2 regions of the Rhizobium sp. NZLR10 genome follow, and region 1 is predicted to be linked to the other one. Evidence: predicted binding sites of a transcription regulator. Region 1 holds the regulator's gene; the other holds the start of a gene.
The links. The regulator PhoB, encoded in region 1, activates phosphate uptake and scavenging genes when phosphate is short. The targets are predictions, from matches to a motif close to TGTCATNNANCTGTCAT.

Region 1 (7,226 bases):
TCATGATCGCATCGACATAACGCGACAGAACCTTGGCGGTGTCGCCGATCGTCTCGGCGCGGCCGAGCTGCATCTCGGTGCCGGACAGGAACAGCGTTTCGCCGCCGAGCTGGCGCATGCCGACATCGAAGGAGACGCGGGTGCGCGTCGACGGCTTCTCGAAGATCATCGCCAGCATCTTGCCGGCGAGCGGCTTGTCGCCCGTGCCGGCCTTGAAGGCCTGCTTGCGGGCGAGCGCATCGTTCATGATGGTTCTGAGATCGGCTGAGGTGACCGCGGAAAGATCGAGGAAATGTTTGGGAGCCATGTTCTTACCTGTGCTGCGCCCGAAGGCGGCAATCTCTTCAAGCCGTTTTCTTGACCTTCGCGGCGCGAATGCTCTCGGCGGCGCGCTCGATGCGGTCAAGGCCCTCTCGGGCTTCCTCGGCGGTGACGACGAGGGGCGGAAGAAGGCGGATGACGTTATCGCCGGCGGGTATGCCGAGCAGATGGGCGGCGCGGATCGCCTGCAGCAATTCGGCCGAGGGAATAGCAGCCTTGATGCCGAGCAACAGCCCCTCGCCTCTGATATCCTCGATCACATCGGGATAGCGATCCTTCAGCGAGGCGAGGCCCTGGCGGAAGACGAGTGCTACGTCGCGCACCTGCTGGAGGAAGCCATCGGCGAGGATGATGTCGAGCACGGCGCTGCCGACGGCCATGGCGAGCGGATTGCCGCCATAGGTCGAGCCATGCGTGCCGGCCTTCATGCCGGAGGCGGCCTCTGAAGTAGCAAGGCAGGCGCCGAGCGGGAAACCACCGCCGATGCCCTTGGCAACCGCCATGATGTCGGGCGTGACGCCCGACCATTCATGGGCAAAGAACCTGCCGGTGCGGCCAACGCCGGTCTGGACCTCGTCGAGGATCAACAGCAGGCCGTTTTCGTCGCAAATCTGGCGAAGCGCCTTCATGAATTCGGGGGTGGCAGGACGCACGCCGCCCTCGCCCTGCACCGGCTCGATGAGGATTGCCGCCGTCGCATCGGTGATCGCGGCGCGGACCGCTTCGATGTCGCCGAACGCCACCTGATCGAAACCCGGCGCCTTGGGGCCGAAGCCTTCGAGATATTTCTCCTGGCCACCGGCGGCGATTGTCGCGAGCGTCCGCCCATGGAAGGCGCCCTCGAAGGTGATGATATGGAAGCGCTCGGGATGGCCGTTGGAAAACTGATAACGGCGCGCCGTCTTGATCGCGCATTCGAGCGCTTCAGCACCCGAATTGGTGAAGAACACCTTGTCGGCGAAGGTGGCGTCGGTCAGCCGTTTGGCCAAACGCTCCTGGCCGGGGATCTCATAGATGTTGGAGAGGTGCCAGACCTTGTCGGCCTGCTCCTTCAGCGCGCCGACCACATGCGGATTGCCGTGGCCGACCGAGGTGACGGCAACACCGGCGCCGAAATCGAGATAACGTTCGCCGCTTTCGGTGATCAGCCACACGCCCTCGCCTCGCTCGAACCGCAGCGGGGCACGAGAGTAGGTGTCATAAAGCGGCGCGGCTTCAGCCATGGCGCGGTCTCCCGATCAGAGTTATCAAGCAACGGACTCCGGCTAAGAAAACCAGGCCCGAAAAATTAAAAATGCCGCCTTGCGGCGGCCAGCGGTACTATTTCCTTTTCGCGCTGCAATGTCAACAAAACTGCGCCCTTAGCGCATGCAGCAAGGTTGTACAGCGGTGTTTTCGACCTTCAACAGGCTTTATTGCAGAAATGACACGCTGGGGCAGCAAGTTGGGGAAAACTCCGAATTCGATTCATCCGGATTCATGCGACTCTTGTCACGGAGTCACGCTCACACTAGGTTAAAGTTCAATTACTAGACTGCATGCGGCGGAACTAGTCACCAAAATTGATCAAGCGTTTCTTGTTTCGGAGCTTCCGAGGCAACGGTGAGGGATTCTGCCATCACCAACGCAGAAGGTGGAGACAGGGCATGAACTGGACAGACGAGCGGGTCGAGAAACTCAAGAAGCTTTGGGCCGAAGGACTGAGCGCCAGCCAGATCGCGGCGCAACTTGGCGGTGTCAGCAGAAACGCTGTAATCGGCAAGGTGCACCGCCTGAGCCTTCCGGGCCGCGCCAAGGCCGGCGGCACGGCCGCCACGGCCCGAACGCCGAAACGCAATACATCGGCGCCGCGCGCGCCGAACTTCGCCTCTCGGATCACCACCCGCACCGTTACCCGCCAGCAGGGCGCAACGATGCTGAAGGAAGAGATCGAGATCGAAACGGTCGAGGAAATGGAATACGTGCCGAAAGGCAACGTGGTCGTGCCGATCTCCCGCCGCCTCGGCCTGACGGAACTGACCGAACGCACTTGCAAGTGGCCGGTCGGCGATCCGCTGAAGGATGACTTCCACTTCTGCGGCTGCGAGTCCCCCGACAATTCACCCTATTGCGGCTATCACCAGAAACTCGCCTACCAGCCCGTCAACGAACGCCGCCGGGCGGCAGCGCGGGCGAGCTGAACGGGTGACATTGTCGACATGCAAAAACGGGCTGGAAGGCCCGTTTTTTTATGTGAGTACGTTGGGTGTGGCTGCCCCTCATCCGCCTGCCGGCACCGACCGGGGTCGAGACGAGTGGCTCGACCCCGGTCGGGTTAGGGTGAGGGGCAGAGCTTGCTCGACTTTATCGGAAACCCCTCAGGCTTCCATCGAATAGCCGGCGCCGCGGACGGTGCGGATGACGTCTTGCATGTTGGAGAAGTTCAGCGCCTTGCGCAGGCGGCCGACATGGACGTCGACGGTGCGTTCGTCGACATAGATATCGTGGCCCCAGACGCCGTCGAGAAGCTGCGAGCGGGAGAAGACCCGGCTCGGCGACGACATCAGGAATTCCAGCAGGCGGAATTCGGTGGGGCCGAGGCGGACTTCGCGGCTTTTGCGATGGACGCGATGGGTTTCGCGGTCGAGTTCGATATCGCCGCATTTCAGCACCGTCGACAGCACCTCGGGACGGGCGCGGCGTAGCATCGCCTTGACGCGGGCAACGAGCTCCGGGGTCGAGAACGGCTTGACGACGTAATCGTCGGCCCCGGTCGACAGTCCGCGGACGCGCTCGCTCTCTTCGCCGCGCGCCGTCAGCATGATGATCGGCAGACGTTCGGTTTCCGGCCGCATGCGCAGGCGCCGGCAGAGTTCGATGCCGGAGACGCCGGGCAGCATCCAATCGAGGATGAGCAGGTCGGGCGTGCGCTCCTGAAGCCTGATTTCGGCTTCGTCGCCACGAAGGATAGTATCGACCTCGAAGCCTTCCGCTTCGAGATTGTAGCGAAGAAGCACGCTCAAGGCTTCCTCGTCTTCAACAACTGCAACTCTCGGGATCATGCCTGTCGGTCTCCTCGCGCATGTTCCTTAAACCGGGGTGATTTAAGCAATGCATCCTGCGCAAATTCAGAAAGGTGGCTGCGACCTCTTTGCGCGCCCGGATGGGCGCGCACGCAACGGCTAGTATGGGCTTTATTCCGTGACCGCGCCGACGGTGTTGGCGCTGTCGTCTTTCGGACGGTCACCTTCCGGCTGTGCGCCGGTCGCCATGTAGTAGATCGTCTCGGCGATGTTGGTGGCGTGGTCGCCGATGCGCTCGATGTTCTTGGCGCAGAAGAGCAGATGCGTGCAGCTGGTGATGTTGCGCGGATCTTCCATCATGTAGGTCAGCAGCTCGCGGAACAGCGAGGTGTACATCGCGTCGATCTCGTTGTCGCGTTCACGGATCGCATTGGCCTTGTCGGCGGAGCGCGTCGTGTAGACGTCGAGCACTTCCTTGAGCTGGACGAGCGCCAGCTCGGACAGATGCTCGAGACCGCGGGCGAGCTTGCGCGGAACGCCGGTGCTCTGCACGGCGATGACGCGCTTGGCGGTGTTCTTGCCGAGGTCGCCGACGCGTTCGAGATCGGCGGCGATGCGGATCGAACCCATGATTTCGCGCAGGTCCGAGGCCATCGGTTGACGGCGGGCGATGGTAACGATCGCCTTGTCGCCGATTTCTCGCTCGGCGTGATCGAGGATCACATCGTCGGAGATGACCTTCTGCGCCAGCGCGGTATCGCCGTTGACGAGCGCCCGGACGGCCTCGCTGACCATCTGCTCGGCCAGGCCGCCCATTTCGGAAATCCGCCTGGACAGGAACTTCAGATCATCATCATAGGCAGAAAAAATATGTGTCGATGCCATGGGGCTTTATCCTCGAATAACGGGAAGGCTTGGTGTCGCCAAAATCAACCGAAGCGACCCATGATGTAGTCCTGGGTGCGCGGATCGTCGGGATTGGTGAACATCTTGTCGGTGTCGTTCTCCTCGACGAGATTGCCGAGGTGGAACATGGCGGTGCGCTGCGAGACGCGCGCGGCCTGCTGCATGGAGTGGGTGACGATGACGATCGTGTAGTTCTCGCGCAGTTCGTGGATCAGTTCCTCGACCTTGGCGGTGGCGATCGGGTCGAGCGCCGAGCAGGGCTCGTCCATCAGGATGACTTCAGGGCTGACGGCGACGGCGCGGGCAATGCAGAGGCGCTGCTGCTGACCGCCGGACAGGCCGGTGCCGGATTCATGCACGCGGTCCTTGACCTCGTTCCAGAGGCCGGCACGCTGCAGGCTGGTCTCGACGATCTGGTCGAGATCGGCCTTCGACTTGGCAAGGCCATGGATGCGCGGGCCGTAGGAGACGTTTTCATAGATCGTCTTCGGGAACGGGTTCGGCTTCTGGAAGACCATGCCGACGCGGGCGCGAAGTTCGACGACGTCGATATCGGGATCATAGATATCGTCGGTATCAAGCGTGATCTTGCCGGTGACCCGGCAGCCGTCGATCGTGTCGTTCATGCGGTTTAGGCTCCGCAGGAAGGTCGACTTGCCGCAGCCGGACGGGCCGATCAGCGCGGTTACGGTGTTTTCGCGGATGTTCAGGTTCACATCGAAAAGCGCGCGCTTCTCGCCATAGTAAACCGAGACATCCTTGCCGATCATCTTATAAGGGACGTTGCTCATCTTCTGATCCAGCGCTTTTTCAACTGCAGCTTCCGTCAACATGTTCATGATGTGTAACTCCGTTTACCAGCGGCGCTCGAAGCGACGACGCAAGAGGATGGCGCCCATGTTCATGACGATCAGGAACAGGAGCAGGACGATGATGGCACCCGAAGTCCGCTCGACGAAGGCACGTTCGGCCTCGTTGGCCCACATATAGACCTGCACGGGCAGAGCCGTCGAGGGATCGAGCGGCGTCGTCGGCGCGTTGGCGACGAAGGCGACCATGCCGATCAGCAGCAGCGGCGCGGTTTCGCCGAGCGCATGCGCCAGGCCGATGATCGTGCCGGTGAGGATGCCGGGCATGGCGAGCGGCAGAACATGGTGGAACACCATCTGCATCTTCGAGGCGCCGAGGCCGAGGGCTGCAGCGCGGATCGACGGCGGCACGGCGCGCAGTGCGGCGCGCGTCGCAATGATGATCGTCGGCAGGGTCATCAACGTCAGCACCAGGCCGCCAACCAGCGAAGCCGAACGCGGCAGGCCGACGAAGTTGATGAAGACGGAAAGGCCGAGCAGACCGTAGACGATCGAGGGCACGGCGGCGAGGTTGTTGATGTTGACCTCGATCAGATCGGTCAGCTTGTTCTTCGGCGCAAACTCCTCGAGATAGATCGAGGCGGCAACGCCGATCGGCAGAGCGAGCACCAGCACGATCAGCATCAGGTAGAGCGAGCCGATGAGGGCGACGCCAAGGCCTGCGGCCTCCGGACGGCTGGAATTGCCGTTGACGAAGAGGCCGGTGTTGAACTGCTTGTGGAGAGCGCCGCTCGCCTTCAGCTCGTTCATCCAGCCAACCTGCTTGTCGTTGACCTTGCGGTTCTTCTCATCGACCGACAGGTCGATCTGGCCCTTGTTGGCGCTGTCGACATTGGCGTCGGCGAGCACGGTGACATTGACCGTCTTGCCGATGATCGACGGGTCGGCGACGACCATGTCGCGCAGTTGGACCGGCGCACCCTTGGAGAGCATGGCGGATGCATCGCGCACGTCGGGACGGCTTGCGGCATTGACGTTCAGCTGCTTGACGATCGCGTCGCGCAGGAGAACCGGGTAGTTGGCGGCGATCAGCACCGAAGCATCGGTCGCACGCTTATTGCTGGGGTCGATCGTCTTCTCGGAAAATTCGATCGGCAGGGTGATCGCCGTCTGCTGAAAGGCGGTGTAGCCTTTGCCGATCACCGTCCACAGCAGGATGAACAGGAAGATGAGGCCGAAGGAGATGGCGGCGATGCCATAGGCCTGGAACCGGCGTTCGGCGGCGTAGCGGCGCTTGATGCCGATATCGCGGCGCGTGGGCGCCTTGGAAACGGTTATCCCGGCGGGAGAAACAATATCCGTCATTCGTACTGCTCCCGGTATTTGCGCACGATGTAGAGCGCGTAGATATTGAGGCAAAGCGTGATGCAGAACAGCGTGATGCCAAGGGCGAAGGCAACCAGCGTCTGCGGCGAGGTGAACTCGAGGTCGCCGGTGAGCTGATTGACGATCTTGACGGTCACCGTCGTCATCGGCTCGAAGGGGTTGATCTGGATGCGGGCGGCGACACCGGCGGCCAGCACGACGATCATAGTTTCACCGATGGCGCGCGAGGCGGTCATCAGCAAGGCGCCGACGATGCCGGGAAGGGCTGCGGGCAAGACCACTTTCTTGATGGTTTCGGAGCGTGTGGCGCCAAGACCGAGCGAACCGTCACGCAGCGTCCGCGGCACGGCGGTGATGATATCGTCCGACAGCGAGGAGACGTAGGGGATCAGCATGATGCCCATGACGATGCCGGCGGTCAGAACGCTCTGCGCCTGAATGAAGTTGGTGTAGTTGCCGGAGAGCAGGCCGCTGATCTGAGCCGAGAAATCGCGCAGGAACGGGCCGACGGTGACGAGCGCAAAGAAGCCGTAAACGATCGTCGGAATGCCGGCGAGCACTTCGAGCAGCGGCTTAGCGATCCCGCGCAGCTTCGGCGAGGCGTATTCGGCCATGTAGATCGCGGCAAACAGGCCGACCGGTACGGCGACCAGCATGGCGACCATGCCGATATAGAGCGTGCCGAGCAGCAGCGGGATAAGGCCGAACTGACCGAAGGACGAGCTGCCGGCGCCGGCAAAACGCGGGTCCCAGACGGTGCCGAAGAAGAAATCGGCGGCGGGAACGGCGGCAAAGAAGCGGG
Region 2 (7,226 bases), on a different contig from region 1:
AACGCAGAGCGTCAGCAGCGATACCGTAACCGGCATCCTGAAGCGCATCATCGCTGAAAACGGCCGCGATCATCTCTGGGGCTATGTCTTTGCGATTGCCTGCTTGATCGTGGTGGCGCTTTCGACGGCGTTTACCGCGTGGATCATGCGGGCGATCATCGACGAGGCCTTCGCCAACCGGCGCGCCGACGTCGTCTGGATCATCTGTCTTTCGATTTTCATCGCTTTCGTGCTGCGCGGTTTTGCCAGTTACGGCCAGGCGGTGACGCTTTCCAAAGTCGGCAACGATATCGTCGCGCGTTACCAGCGCCGGCTCTATTCGCATCTGATGACGCTTTCGGTCGGCTTCTTCAGCGAGGCCCGCTCTGCCCATATCGCCGCGCAGGTGAGCCAGAACGTCAGCGGCATCCGCGATGTGCTCAACTTGACGATCACCTCGACGGTGCGCGACCTGCTGACCTTCATTTCGCTGCTGGCCGTGATGATCCTCCAGGATCCGTTGCTCAGCCTTGCGGTGTTCATCATGGCCCCGCCGCTGCTTTATGCGCTGCGTTATGTTTCCAAGCGGCTGCGCTCGGCGACGCGCGAAGCCGTGCATTTGAACAGCCACGTTCTCGGCGCCATGCAGGAGACGATCCAGGGCATCGCCATCGTGAAAGCCTTCACGATGGAAGACGAACTGGAACGCAAGGTCACCAAGCTCATCAAGGGTGCCGAAAACAGGGCGAACCGGATTGCCCGGCTTTCCGAACGCACGTCTCCGCTGACAGAAAGTTTCGCGGGCTTTGCCGTCGCCAGCGTGCTGGCCTATGCCGCCTACCGCTCAATCTACTACAATGTGCCGCCCGGCGCCTTTTTCTCTTTCGTCACGGCGCTGCTGCTTGCCTATGACCCGGCCCGCCGGCTTGCCCGCCTGCAGGTGCAGATGGAGCGTGCCGTCGTCAATGCGCGGATGATCTATGAATTGCTCGACATGGAGCCGCGCCAGCGCGACCTGCCGGATGCCCAGCCGCTGACGGTGACGCAAGCCAGAATCGAATTCCGCAACGTTTCCTTCGGCTATGGCAGTGAGAGCGTGTTGAGCGGTGTGAGCTTCATCGCCGAGGGCGGCGCGACCACGGCGCTGGTCGGCCCTTCGGGGGCCGGCAAATCCACCGTCATCAACCTCATTCCGCGCTTCTACGATCCGCGCGAGGGCGAAATCCTGATCGACGGACAGGACATCGCCCACATCACCAAGAAGTCGCTGCGCCAGCAGCTCGCCTATGTCTCGCAGCAGCCCTACCTGTTCGAGGGCACGATCCGCGACAATATCCGCTATGGCCGGCCGGAAGCGACCGATGCCGAGGTGGAAGAAGCGGCCCGGCTTGCCTATGCGCATGATTTCATCTCAGCCCAGCCGCAGGGTTACGAGACGCCGGTCGGCGAAAACGGCGTGACGCTTTCCGGCGGCCAGCGCCAACGGCTGTCGATTGCGCGTGCCCTGGTGCGCAATGCGCCGATCCTGCTTCTCGACGAGGCGACCTCAGCCCTCGACACCGAATCCGAAGCGGCCGTGCAGAAGGCGCTCGACGAGGCGATGACCGGCCGTACCGTCGTCGTCATCGCCCACCGGCTTTCGACCGTGGTGCGCGCCGACAAGATCGTCGTCATGCAGCAGGGCCGCGTCGTCGAGGAAGGCAATCACGAGACGCTTGCGAAGGTCCGCGACGGTCTTTACGCTCGCCTCAACAATCTGCAGAGGCCTTCGGCCTCAGATTCAAACTGACCTGGTGAGCCTGACATGAGCGATGCTGCGATGAAACTGGTGGTGGTTGGCGCAGCCGGGCGCATGGGGCAGACGCTGATCCGGCTCATCCATTCCATTGAGGGCGCCACACTCCATGCCGCAGTCGAGCGCAGCGGTTCGCCCTTTATCGGCAAGGATGCCGGCGAGATCGCCGGTCTCGGCCCGACCGGTGTCATTATCGGCGACGATCCGCTCAATGCCTTTCTGGATGCCGAAGGCGTGCTCGACTTCACCTCGCCTGCCGCAACAACGGAATTCTGCGGCCTCGCCGCTCAGGCCCGCATCGTCCATGTCGTCGGCACGACCGGCTGTTCGGCTGAAGACAATGCCAAGATCGCCGCCGCCGCCCGCCATGCCCGTATCGTCAAATCAGGCAATATGAGCCTCGGGGTCAATCTGCTCAGCGTGCTCGCCGAGCAGGCCGCGCGTGCGCTCGAGCCTGATGACTGGGATATCGAGATCCTGGAAATGCACCACAAGCACAAGGTGGATGCGCCTTCCGGCACCGCCCTTCTGTTCGGCGAGGCCGCAGCAAAGGGGCGCGGCATCGATCTTGCCGCAAAATCCGTGCGTGTGCGCGACGGCCATACCGGCGCCCGGCAAGCCGGCACGATCGGCTTTGCGACGCTGCGCGGCGGCTCCGTCATCGGCGAGCATTCGGTGCTGTTCGCCGGTGAAGGCGAAATCGTCACCCTGTCGCACAGCGCAGCCGACCGCTCGATCTTTGCGCGCGGCGCCATCAAGGCCGCACTCTGGGCGCGCGACAAGAAGCCGGGTCTCTATTCCATGCTCGACGTGCTCGGGCTTTCTTCTTCATAACGATATTGCGGAGGCAAATTCATGAGCGGTACCCTCGTCCTCGTTCGCCACGGCCAGAGCGACTGGAACCTGAAGAATCTCTTCACCGGCTGGAAGGATCCCGATCTGACGGCGCTCGGCATCGAGGAGGCCAATGCCGGCGGCAAGGCGCTTGCCGAATACGGGATCAAATTCGACGTCGCCTACACCTCGGTGTTGGTGCGCGCGCAGCACACGCTGAAGCTCATCCTCGACAAGGTCGGCCAGCCCGATCTGCCAACGATCCGCGACCAGGCGCTGAACGAGCGCGACTATGGCGATCTCTCCGGTCTCAACAAAGACGATGCTCGCGCCAAATGGGGCGAGGAACAGGTGCATATCTGGCGCCGCTCTTATGACGTGCCGCCGCCCGGGGGCGAGAGCCTGCGCGATACCGGCGCCCGCGTCTGGCCCTACTACCTCACAGAAATCCTGCCGCGCGTGCTCAACGGCGAGAAGGTGCTGGTTGCCGCACACGGCAATTCGCTGCGCTCGCTTGTCATGGTGCTCGACAAGCTGAGCAAAGAAGGCGTGCTTGCCCTCAATCTCGCGACCGGCGTTCCCATGGTCTACAAGCTGAAGGCGGATTCCACCGTCGCGTCGAAGGAAGTGCTCGGCGATATGTCCGGCGCACACTGAATTCTGACGTCCGTGCCAGCCGGAGTCGGCTGGCACCTCATGTCTCAATTCTCGATGGTGAACTGCACCCGGTCGGCTGCGAACCGGCTGATCGAATATTGCACCGGCACGCCATCGAGATCAGTGTTCATCGCCTTTGCGATCAGCAGGATCGCGCCGGGGGTGAGTTCGAGGTCGGCCATATCGGCTGCATTCGCATGGGCGGCCGTCACCTCGGTCGTTGCACGGACATAGTCCGACAGGCCGAGCTCGGCGAAAGCCTTGGTGATCGATTCGTGCTTGCGGTAGGCCTCGCCGATCCCGGCAAAACGCCCGGCAGGAAACCAGCTCGTCGCCTTTGAAACCGGCCGCCTGTCGGCATGGCGCAATGTTTCCAGCCGGATCACCTGCCCCCCTGGCTTGATATTCAGCCAGCGGGCGACCTCGGCGCTGGCCTCCTCCTTCACCTCGTCGAGCAGAAGGCCGCGCATCTCGCGCGCCTGATCGCCGATGCCGGCGGTAAATCGCGTGCGCCGGGTAATCGGGAAATTCAGCCGCTCCTTGCGCTCGATCAGCGTGCCGCGACCTTGTACCGCACGGACGATCCCTTCCTGCGCCAAGGCCGCCAAAGCGCTCCGCACCGTATGCCGGTTGACGCCGAATTGCAGCGCCAGGACCGTCTCCGGCGGCACCATTCCGGTCTCGTCATAGGTACCCGTGCTGATTGTCTCACGGATCCGGTCGGCGATCTGGCGCCAGAGCGCCACACCAGTCTGCCTTTGCACCTGCTTTAATCCTGGCATTCCGCCCCCGTTCCCACGTCCGATGTCACACGCTTGTCACCACATCGATTTAAGCGTAGGTATATCTTGTATGGTTGTCTATATCAATAGACATTTGAGGAAGCGACAATGATATCAGCGGATAGGACAGGCGCAACGCCACAGACGGCATCCGGGCGCAAACGCGCCGCCGATCTGCTGGCGCGCGCGGAACTGAGCGAACTCTCGGCGGTCTGGAACGCGTTGCCGGAAAAGCCCGCGGCACATCCGGTGCGCGGACCGGAGACCGGGTTGGTGATGGTCCGCGGCCGCATCGGCGGCGGCGGCGCTCCCTTCAATCTTGGCGAGGTCACAGTGACCCGGGCCACGGTCCGGCTCGTCTCCGGGGCGATCGGCCATGCCCAGGCGCTGGGCACCGACCGTGAGAAGGCCCGGCTGGCGGCGATCTTCGACGCGCTCTGGCAGGAGGAGGCGACGAAGGATTTTGTCGAACAGGCACTGCTTTTGCCCGTCGCCGAACGGATCGCCGATGCCGAACGCCGCAAGGCGGACGAGACGGCAGCGACCCGCGTCGATTTCTTCACCATGGTGCGGGGAGACAACTGATGGGGCTGAAGACAGAAGCCCTCACAGGTGGCTTTGCCGACCCGGTCTTCCACGCCCAGAGCGTCTTCAAGATGCTGATGGACGGCATGGCTCGCCCCGGCACGATCCAGACCGTCCGGCCCGATGTCGCGCCGCCTGTGCCGTTCGGTATTGGCGCCGGCACGATCGCGCTGACGCTTTGCGACCACGACACGCCTGTCTGGCTGTCCCAGGGACTGGCGAAATCGGCCGTGCCGGAGTGGCTCGGCTTCCACACCGGCGCGCCGCTGACCGGTGAAAAGGCTGAGGCCCGCTTCGCCTTCACGGAGGCCGGCACCGCGCTTTGCTCCTTCGGCCTGTTTGCATCGGGCACGCAGGAATATCCCGACCGCTCGACGACTGTTGTCATCGAGCTCGCCGATCTCGAGGGTGGACGCAGGCTGGCGCTGATGGGGCCCGGTATCCAGAGTGTGACGGAAATCGCGCCTGTCGGGCTGCCGGAGACCTTCCTGCGGCTCTGGACCGAGAACCGCGCGCTCTTCCCGCGCGGCATCGACATCGTGCTGACGTCGGCCGAGCGTTTCCTCTGCCTGCCGCGCACCACCAAGATCACAGCAACGGAGATCTGAGCTCATGTATGTTGCCGTCAAGGGTGGCGAGGCCGCCATCGCCAATGCCCACCGCCTACTGGCCGACCGCCGCCGCGGCGACCGTTCGTTGCCCGCGATCGGCATCGAACAGATCGTGGCGCAGCTGGCGCTCGCCGTCGACCGGGTGATGGCCGAGGCCTCGCTTTTCGACCGCACACTCGCAGCGCTTGCCGTCCGCCAGTCGCGCGGCGACATGATCGAGGCGATCTTCCTGCTGCGCGCCTACCGCACGACGCTGCCGCGTTTCGGCTATTCCAAGCCGCTTGACACGGCTGATATGACGATCGAACGCCGCATCTCGGCGACCTACAAGGATCTGCCGGGCGGCCAGCTTCTTGGGCCCACCTTCGATTATACCCACCGGCTGCTCGATCCGTCGCTGCTTTCCGACGAGGCGGTCGAGACGCCTGCCCAGCGCACAGCCGAGACCGGCCGCGTCATGCGCGTCTCCGAGATCCTCGGCGAGGAGGGGCTGATCGAGGCCGACGGCGACATGCCTGAGGATCACGAGATCGGCGACCTGACCCGCGAGCCGATGGAATTTCCGATGACCCGCGATCTGCGCCTGCAGGCGCTCGCCCGCGGCGACGAAGGTTTTCTGCTGGCGCTCGGTTATTCCACCCAGCGCGGCTACGGCCGCAACCACCCCTTCACCGGCGAGATCCGTATCGGCGAGGTCGAGGTGGAATTCGACGTGCCGGAACTCGGTTTTGCCGTCTCGCTAGGCACGATCCAGATCACCGAGTGCCAGATGGTCAACCAGTTCAAGGGTTCGGCGAAGGCACCCCCGCAATTTACCCGCGGCTACGGCCTGGTCTTCGGCCAGAGCGAGCGCAAGGCGATGGCGATGTCGCTGGTCGACAGGGCGCTTCGTGCCGAAGAGCTCGGCGAGGATATCACCGCCCCGGCACAGGACGAGGAATTCGTCATCTCGCACTCCGACAACGTCCAGGCGACCGGCTTCGTCGAGCACCTGAAGCTTCCGCATTATGTGGACTTCCAGGCCGAACTCGATCTCGTCCGCCGCATGCGTCGCGAATTCGAAGCCGCCCGCAACGCTGGCGAAGACATGAAGGAGGCCGCCGAATGAGCGATCTGGCCAGCTACAACTTCGCCTATCTCGACGAACAGACCAAACGGATGATCCGCCGCGCCATCCTGAAAGCGATCGCCATTCCCGGCTATCAGGTGCCTTTCGCTTCGCGCGAAATGCCGATGCCTTACGGCTGGGGCACCGGTGGCGTGCAGGTGACGGCCTCGATCATCGGACCGGATGACGTGCTGAAGGTCATCGACCAGGGTGCCGACGACACGACCAACGCCGTTTCCATTCGCGCTTTTTTCCAGAAGGTCGCCAATGTCGCGGTGACGACGCGCACAGGCGAGGCGACGATCATCCAGACGCGCCACCGCATTCCGGAAGAGAAGCTCGGGCCCGGCCAGGTGCTCGTTTACCAGGTGCCTATCCCCGAGCCGCTGCGTTTCCTCGAACCGCGCGAGACCGAGACGCGCAAGATGCATGCTCTCGAGGAATACGGCCTGATGCATGTGAAGCTCTACGAGGATATCGCCCATAACGGCCGCATCTCCAAGACCTATGCCTATCCGGTGAAGGTACACGGCCGTTACGTCATGGACCCGTCGCCGACGCCGAAATTCGACAATCCGAAGATGCATATGTCGGACGCGCTGCAGCTTTTCGGCGCGGGACGCGAGAAGCGCATCTATGCGGTTCCGCCCTATACCGACGTCGTCAGCCTGGATTTCGATGACTATCCCTTCGACATCCAGCGCTTCGACAAGCCCTGCGCCCTTTGCGGTGCCGAGGATGTCTATCTGGACGAGGTGGTTCTCGACGACAAGGGCGGGCGCATGTTCGTCTGCTCCGACACCGATCACTGCGAAGACCGCCGCGCCCATGGGCATGCCGGCGAGATGTTGGCCCGGGAGGCTGCAGAATGAGCG

Region 2: a site for PhoB is predicted at 4,071-4,087, ahead of phnF (phosphonate metabolism transcriptional regulator PhnF). Genes of this name have one in related genera too.

What each region holds. Positions count from the first base shown of each region.
Region 1 covers NZ_JABDWE010000032.1:13,259-20,484, forward strand. Annotated here, with positions in the region: gene argF (ornithine carbamoyltransferase) at 1-307, opposite strand, end outside; gene HJB82_RS30885 (aspartate aminotransferase family protein) at 345-1,544, opposite strand; gene HJB82_RS30890 (GcrA family cell cycle regulator) at 1,968-2,501, shown strand; gene phoB (phosphate regulon transcriptional regulator PhoB) at 2,679-3,362, opposite strand; gene phoU (phosphate signaling complex protein PhoU) at 3,495-4,208, opposite strand; gene pstB (phosphate ABC transporter ATP-binding protein PstB) at 4,253-5,068, opposite strand; gene pstA (phosphate ABC transporter permease PstA) at 5,084-6,403, opposite strand; gene pstC (phosphate ABC transporter permease subunit PstC) at 6,400-7,226, opposite strand, start outside.
Region 2 covers NZ_JABDWE010000018.1:112,955-120,180, reverse strand. Annotated here, with positions in the region: gene HJB82_RS24360 (ABC transporter ATP-binding protein) at 1-1,768, shown strand, start outside; gene dapB (4-hydroxy-tetrahydrodipicolinate reductase) at 1,784-2,608, shown strand; gene HJB82_RS24350 (2,3-bisphosphoglycerate-dependent phosphoglycerate mutase) at 2,630-3,265, shown strand; gene phnF (phosphonate metabolism transcriptional regulator PhnF) at 3,310-4,047, opposite strand; gene phnG (phosphonate C-P lyase system protein PhnG) at 4,156-4,632, shown strand; gene phnH (phosphonate C-P lyase system protein PhnH) at 4,632-5,240, shown strand; gene HJB82_RS24330 (carbon-phosphorus lyase complex subunit PhnI) at 5,245-6,351, shown strand; gene HJB82_RS24325 (alpha-D-ribose 1-methylphosphonate 5-phosphate C-P-lyase PhnJ) at 6,348-7,223, shown strand; gene phnK (phosphonate C-P lyase system protein PhnK) at 7,220-7,226, shown strand, end outside.